DNA from 2 places in the Romboutsia sp. 1001713B170131_170501_G6 genome. Region 2 is predicted to be linked to the other one. Evidence: riboswitches for the same ligand, from Rfam matches in the RefSeq annotation. Region 2 holds a riboswitch; the other holds the start of a gene.
The links. Region 2 has a riboswitch for cyclic di-GMP ahead of I4U89_RS11780 (SpaA isopeptide-forming pilin-related protein). Riboswitches for the same ligand answer to the same signal wherever they lie in the genome.

Region 1 (3,815 bases), on a different contig from region 2:
TATCTGATGCGCTAATAACAGATAGATCTTCTGTATTAATTGAATATATGGCTACAGGAAAACCTGTCTTAATATATGATATAGGATTAAACAGAGAGTTTTATCATGAAAGTGTATTTGATATATTTTCTAATTATATAGTTGGTGAAGAAGAAATGACTGTAGATAAATTTATAGATTTAGTAGTTAATGAAAAAGATTACAAAAAAGATATTAGAATTAATGCATTAAACACTGTTCTTTCTAATATTGATGGTAGTTGTGGAGAAAAAGTTCACAAACATATAAAGCAGTATATTGAAAATAACTATTTTTAAAATTTTACAATAATATTAAATACAAAAAGTCATGAACAACTTATTACATTAAGTAATTGTTTTAAAAGACTTTTTGTATTTTATTATAAAAATATCAAGTTTGTTTAATGTAGATATATAATTCTAACTATAAGAGTATTTATAATAATTAATAACTTTTTACATATCATGATAAATTCATAAAACAAACCTAAATTAAGATCAGTTAAATCAACGCAAAAATCTTTAACTATTTTTTTAAGTGATAAGTTTTAATAATATTATATAAATACAATATTAATTATTATTTAACGAAATAATAAATTTAGATATTGCAAATATTATAAAATTTATTAAAGTGAAAATTAAATTTATCATATATCTTATTACTATAATAAGTTTTAATTGATTAATAAAGTAGATAAGTATTATAAGTAATTTTATAAATTTAATTGAGTATTTAACCAATATTTATATCAAAAATACCTTTAGGAACTAATATAGGTATAAGTGTATCTGATTTTATAATTTCACTATTTTATTCAAATCAATTAACTATTGTGAATTTAAAAATAAATTCACAATCAAAATTTAAAAAAATAGGAATATTATTTAAATTTTCAATACTTATAAATTTATCTGAATAAGAATACTTAAGTTAAAAATTTTTAGTATTAGAGAAGTTGTCATCTAATATATAATTTATATTATTATGTTGTTGTAGCAAAAAAATGTAAAGTTTTAATTTTAATAGCCGTATAATATAAAATATAAGATAAAATAAAATAAAATTATACTTTGTAATTAAAAAATAAATTTAAATATATTTCTAAAATTAGTTTGAAAAAAAATAGTAAGAAAAAGTGAATAAAAACTTGATTAAATCTAAATTATACTATAATATTTAGTGTGTAGAAGAAAATGTCGAAAAGTGTAGAAAGAGGACGAAAAACAAAATAGGCAAAGCTAGAGAAATCTAGTGACGCAAAACTATAGGAGCTAAAGTGGGAACTATGCTAGCCAGTTGCCAAAAACTATGTGTTTTTGTTTTCGATATATAAAGTTGATGATTTTTGGATAATTATGAATAATATATAAATTATTTTGATTACTCGTGTCCAAAATTATGTATCTCTATTTATCGGCGCTGATATTATATAACTCTCTTTAGAGTTATTTTTTTTTAAAAAAATAATATTATAAAAAGTGTAATAACTTGATTATATTACAAAAGTTCATTACGTATATTATATTTTTTTAACATAATAGGAAAAAATATGTAATAATATAAATGATATGGAAAAAAAGTGAAAAAAAGTTTATAATCGAAAAAGGTAAGAAAACAAACGAAAAGTATATTGATTTAATTTTATATCTAAGATAATCAAACCCTAACAATGATACTATGTTATGTAGTATACAAAATTACTCTTTATAGAGTAGTTTTTTGATTTATAAAGTTAATGAAGGAGAGTAATATGGAAATCTATAATTTAATGAAAATGGGACTAGATGCTACACATTTAAGGAGCAATGCCATTGCAGAAAATATTGCTAACATAAATACTCCAGGGTATAAAAGAAAGTATGTTAGTTTCGAAGATACTTTAAAGAATAAATTAGAAGTTCCTAGTATAAAGTTAAAGGTTGATAAGAAATCTGTGGTCAGAGAAGATGGGAACAACGTTGATATTGAACATGAGAAGGTTAATCAAGCAGCTACGACATTAGAATATAATGCGTTAGTAAGTCTTACAAATATAAAAATTGCTATGACAAAAAGTATAATATCTGGGAGGTAAATAAATGAGTGTTTTTAGTGGTATGAGAATTAGTGCAAGTGGTTTGGCAGCAGAACGTATGAAAATGGATGTAATATCTTCTAATGTTGCTAATATGCAGACTACAAGAACTAAAAATGGAGGAGCATATAGAAGAAAGATAGCTACATTTGAAGAAAATTATGATGAAAAATTAGGAATGTTAGGTGTTAAAACTAAAAAAATTGAAGAAGATAAATCTCCTCTCAGAAAAATATATGAACCAAATCATCCTGATGCAGACAAAGATGGATATGTAGAATATCCTAATGTAGATTTATTAGCAGAAATGTCAGATCTTATAAGTGCATCAAGAGCTTATGAATCTAATGTAGATACTTTAAATGCTCAAAAAAATATGATATCTAAAGCTTTAGAGATAGGCAGATAGAAAGTGGGTGGTTAAATGACAGGAATAAGTAATATAAATGTTAATTCTAATATATTCTCTAATGCTATTAAAAATAATACTACATATAAAGTTAAAGGAAATGAAAAGCCAGACAAGAAATTTGAAGATGTTATAAAGAATGCTATAGGTAAGGTAAATGATAGTATTATAAATTCAAATGAAAAGATAGAAGCTCTTATAAAAGGTGAAGATGTTTCTATGCATGATGTTATGCTATCAGCACAAGAATCTCAAATGTCAGTGCAACTTATGATTGAGATTAGAAATAAGTTATATGATGCTTACCAAGAAATTAATAAAGTACAATTGTAATTCCTTAATAAGGAGCAGATAGATGAATTTTAAAGAGTTAATAGAAAAGATAAAAAAATTTATAAAAACAAGAAAAGAAAACTTTAAGGAAATGAGAAAAGAAAAGAAAATAGCCATTATAGTTGGAATTATTGCAATTATACTAGCTATAATATTTGGAATCAAATATAAAAATGATAATAAATATGATGTTCTTTTCTCAGGTTTAGATTCAAATGATGCATCTGTTATAACTAAAGAACTAGAAAAAGAAAAAGTTGAGACAAAAATTGAAGGCGATAGTATATATGTGCCTAAAGATCAGGTAGATAAGTTAAGACTTGAACTATCTGGAAAAATTTCAAATGGTTCTAAAGGTTTTGAACTTATGGATGAAGGATCATCGTTAGGTCTTACAGATGAAGAATTTGAGGTAAAAAAACAAAGAATGATTCAAGGTGAACTAGAAAAAACTATAAAAACTTTTCCGCAAGTACAAGATGCAAGAGTTCATATAACAGAAGGTGAAGAATCTGTATTTGCTAAAGAGAGCATACCTGGAAAAGCAGCCGTTTATGTAGATTTAAATGTAGGAGAACAATTAAGCCAAGAACAAGTTAAATCTATAATATCTTTAGTGTCCGCAAGTACACCAAACATACCAAAACAAAATGTTGAGGTAATCAATCAAAATATGGTCTTATTATCAGAAGGAATATTTGATGAAAATGGAAAAGAAAATTCTAACGATAATTCCAATGGAATTGATATTGCTACTAAGGCAGAAAGAGATTTAGATAAAGGATTAGAAAGAGATATAGTTAGATTACTTGAACCTATATTTGGAGTAGGAAAAGTAAGAGCAACTGTTAATGCTGATTTGAATTTTGACACAAATGAAAAAACTCAAACGATAATAGATCCTAACAAAGTTATAGTGAGTGAATCAAAAAGCGAAAATAAATCTAAAGAGCCAGTAAACACAGGTGGTACTGT
Region 2 (3,815 bases):
GTTGTTCCATTTTTTACATTGCTAAAATCAGTGTATATCTTCACTTCTAAATTTTCTTTATAATTTATTTGTCCCTTATCATTAATAACGCTTACTGTATTATTTGCTTTATCTATTTTACTAGAAAAAGCATCTGGAACTTCAACTTTTACTATCTTTACATTTGGATCCAATTTATCTACTAAGTCTATATAACCTTTTTTAAATACACCAAAACTTTCAAAGTTTATTGAATATACAACGCTTTGGTCATCATTTTTGTCTAATATAGCTTTATCAACAGATTTATGAGCATTTATAGCTCCTGCATTGTATTCATATTTAATTGTATCATCAACGCTGTTTTTAGTCCCGTTGTATGATAACTTAGCGGTATTTGAGTAGGAATCTTCAACATTTGTAATTTTCATATCGTAACTAACAATATAATAATCATCTATATTTCCGAAATTTATAGTTAAATTTCCATTGTTAGTATTTATTTTTTCTCTTAATTGATCTGTTACCCACTCAAAGCTTTCATCTTTATTGTATTTTCCTATACTTATACTATCCTTTAAAAGTTTCATTCCTTTAGGTGTAAAGTCATTTAAAGTTACATTATTAAGATTTGATCTGTTTTTATTAATATCTATTCTGTATCTTACATTTTCATTTATAGATGCTACTTTTTTACCTTCTGAATTTTTATCAGAAGTATAACTATACTTGCTTATAACATCTTTTACTTCACTTTTTTGCTTTAATATAACAGTACTATTTAACTTACCATCACTTTTATTAAAGACTGCTGTATTCTTATAAGACTCCTTATCTTCAGTAATTTTTGTCTTATACGTTACAATATACTTATCTTTAATATTTCCAAAATTTATACTAAGCCTATTAGATGATTTACTTATATTAAGGCTATCTGTAGCATCTGTTTCTGCACTATCTATTTCTATTTTAGTTATATTTACAGAACTTGGTATAAGCTCCATTCCTTCAGGCATATTATCTGTTAATACTGCATTTGATATATTTGAAAATTTTTCATTGACATATACTCTATATTGTTGAGTTTTCCCTAGTACTGGAGAATATATATTTCCTACTATATTTCCATCCGAATCTACATGGTCATAATTATTTACAGTTTTAAGAAGCTGTCTATCTATTATAGGCTCTGTTTCATCAGATGGCTTTATAGCTATCTCTGTACTAGTAACTGGTTTTCCATCAACCCATACCTCTATTTTCTGATTGTCTAGTTCTTCGGTTTTATCTGCATATGCTGATACATTAACATAGCCTGCTATTGCATCATAGACATCATCCCCAAATGTTGCTACTACTTTATTCCCTTCCATTTGCACACTTTTAAAATGTTCTGGGGGAAATTTAAAGCTAAATCTTTCAAGCCAACTAGGCATTTCAAATTCTATAGTATCACCTGGTTTTATACTCCCTGGTCCATATTTAGCCTTATACTCTAGTTTAAAATCCAACTTTTCTCCAGGCTTAACCTCTTTTTTATCACAGGTTATAGATACTTCTATGGTATCCTTTTGATTATTTGTCTTAACTTCTTCAGCATACGCAAAATGCGTATTAATTAACACATTTATAACCATTAGTAATGATGTAAGTATCGATATTATTTTTTTTTCTAACTTGTATTTATTTTTCAATAAATTTCACCACCCTTTTTTGATTTTTTTATTTTAAAATAAAAAAGACTATTCAAGATAATAATGATTTATTATCTGAATAGTCGGTTGCACTATTAACTCCATATACCTCAAGTGCCCATATACAAGGTATACTTCTTCATTCCTATTTTTAGCTTATATGTATTTATGTCATTTTAATAATTCTGCTTTTTACGCACTTATGCTATAAGAGATTGTTAGTATTCACGTTATTTGCATTAATCTCTTATCAATAAACTTTTATTTTAAAATAAAAAAGACTATTCAAGATAATAATGATTTATTATCTGAATAGTCGGTTGCACTATTAACTCCATATACCTCAAGTGCCCATATACAAGGTATACTTCTTCATTCCTATTTTTAGCTTATATGTATTTATGCCATTTTAATAATTTTACTTTTTACGCACTTATGCTATACGAGATTGTTAGTATTCAATTTATCTATATTAATCTCTTATCAATAAGCTTGTATTTTAAAATAAAAAAGACTATTCGAATAATATTTAAATATTATCTGAATAGTCGGTTGCACTATTAACTCCATATACCTCAAGTGCCCATATACAAGGTATACTTCTTCGTTCCTAATTTTAACTTCTATCTTTACTTATATAATCTCAGTGGTTTATTATACTCTTTAATTTAATAAAAGTCAATTTTAGATTTTCTTATGGAAAATTTTTATTTATATTTTTTATCTATACTTATCAAGTTCTCTTAAACATGCCACTGTAATTTCATCTTGTGGGTCTAGTTCATAAGCTCTTTCTATATAATATATAGCATCATCTATATCACCTTTATTTAGATATGCCATACCTAAATTGCATAATATTTCTGGGTCCTCTTTTATTTTGGCTGCTTGTTCAAAGTGTTCTATAGCTTTATCTATATTGAACATACTAGCCTCGCAAAGACCTAACTCAACCATTGTGTCTACTTGATGTGGTTTAGTTATAAGTATTTTTTCAAAGTATTTCTTAGCTTCTTCAAATTCACCCATATTTTTATAAGCTAGACCTATCATAAATAATAAGTTCCACCAATCAGGATGGTCTTGTTCAAGAGGTAATAACTTTTCTAGCCCCTCTTCACATCTTCCTTGGAATACTAAGTTATATCCTTCCTCATATTGAACTTTAAAGTCCATCTTTCCTATATTTTCTTGAACCTCTGCCATTAAGTCTGCATCTAATCCTAGTTTTTGTGCTTCTTCCCATATAACTCTAGCTTTTAAATATTGCCCTTGATTGTAGTAATGATATCCTAAATGATAGTAAGCTAAAGCAAAGTTTTCATCTAATTGTATAACCATTTCTAACTTTTCTAAAGCTTCTAATAAAAACTTATTCATAGCTTCTTTGTCCATATCTTTTTGATACTGTTTTGCTAGTTCCTGGCAAACTATTGAATAATGATATAATCCATCTATGTCATTTGGATACATACTTATCATAGCTTTTAGGTATATTAATGAATCAGTTATCTCACCAATATCAAAGTATTTTTTAGACATATAGCCCATATATTCTTTTATATTTATATTTACCTTTTTGCTAAAAGCATCTAAAAATTTTCTGTATTCTTCATTATACTTGAACTGGCTATCAATACCCATTATATATATCATAGCATCTGCTATAGACATTGTATTTATCTTATCTTGAGCTGTCTTTTCTTTTATTCCTTTAACTAATACCTCATTTTTTATAGGTACATCTAGTCCATCTTCAGGTATAGTATAACCTTCTAAGTTAAATTCTCCACCATGTTTTATAGTTATAAAAGATAATTCTTCTGTTTTCTTTAATAAATACTTCTCTATTTTAAACTTCATTTTTTCCTCCTTTGTAACTTCACATAATACTTTTTAATCTATTAGTGTTTATGCCCATTAAAAATTTATGTGATATGTTTTCATAATATATAATACTAATATGTATTAATTAGCATTATATATTAACGCTATATGACTTTGACTTTTCAAATACTTTGTTATCATCATCATAGACAAATAAAACTATATTGTTTGTCTCTTTAACATTAGCATGTATATCTTCTTTTAACTTTAATATATCAAATCTAAATGGTTCAAAATGAACATATTTGATTATAT

Region 1: another riboswitch for cyclic di-GMP. It lies ahead of I4U89_RS01395 (flagellar basal body protein); the one in region 2 lies ahead of I4U89_RS11780 (SpaA isopeptide-forming pilin-related protein).

Annotation. Positions count from the first base shown of each region.
Region 1 covers NZ_JADPFC010000001.1:278,052-281,866, forward strand. Annotated here, with positions in the region: gene I4U89_RS01390 (CDP-glycerol glycerophosphotransferase family protein) at 1-317, shown strand, start outside; cyclic di-GMP riboswitch class I at 1,246-1,328, shown strand; gene I4U89_RS01395 (flagellar basal body protein) at 1,775-2,098, shown strand; gene flgC (flagellar basal body rod protein FlgC) at 2,103-2,507, shown strand; gene fliE (flagellar hook-basal body complex protein FliE) at 2,523-2,840, shown strand; gene fliF (flagellar basal-body MS-ring/collar protein FliF) at 2,863-3,815, shown strand, end outside.
Region 2 covers NZ_JADPFC010000005.1:96,902-100,716, reverse strand. Annotated here, with positions in the region: gene I4U89_RS11780 (SpaA isopeptide-forming pilin-related protein) at 1-1,673, opposite strand, end outside; cyclic di-GMP riboswitch class II at 1,746-1,829, opposite strand; cyclic di-GMP riboswitch class II at 1,979-2,062, opposite strand; cyclic di-GMP riboswitch class II at 2,212-2,294, opposite strand; gene I4U89_RS11775 (tetratricopeptide repeat protein) at 2,394-3,536, opposite strand; gene I4U89_RS11770 (B12-binding domain-containing radical SAM protein) at 3,652-3,815, opposite strand, start outside.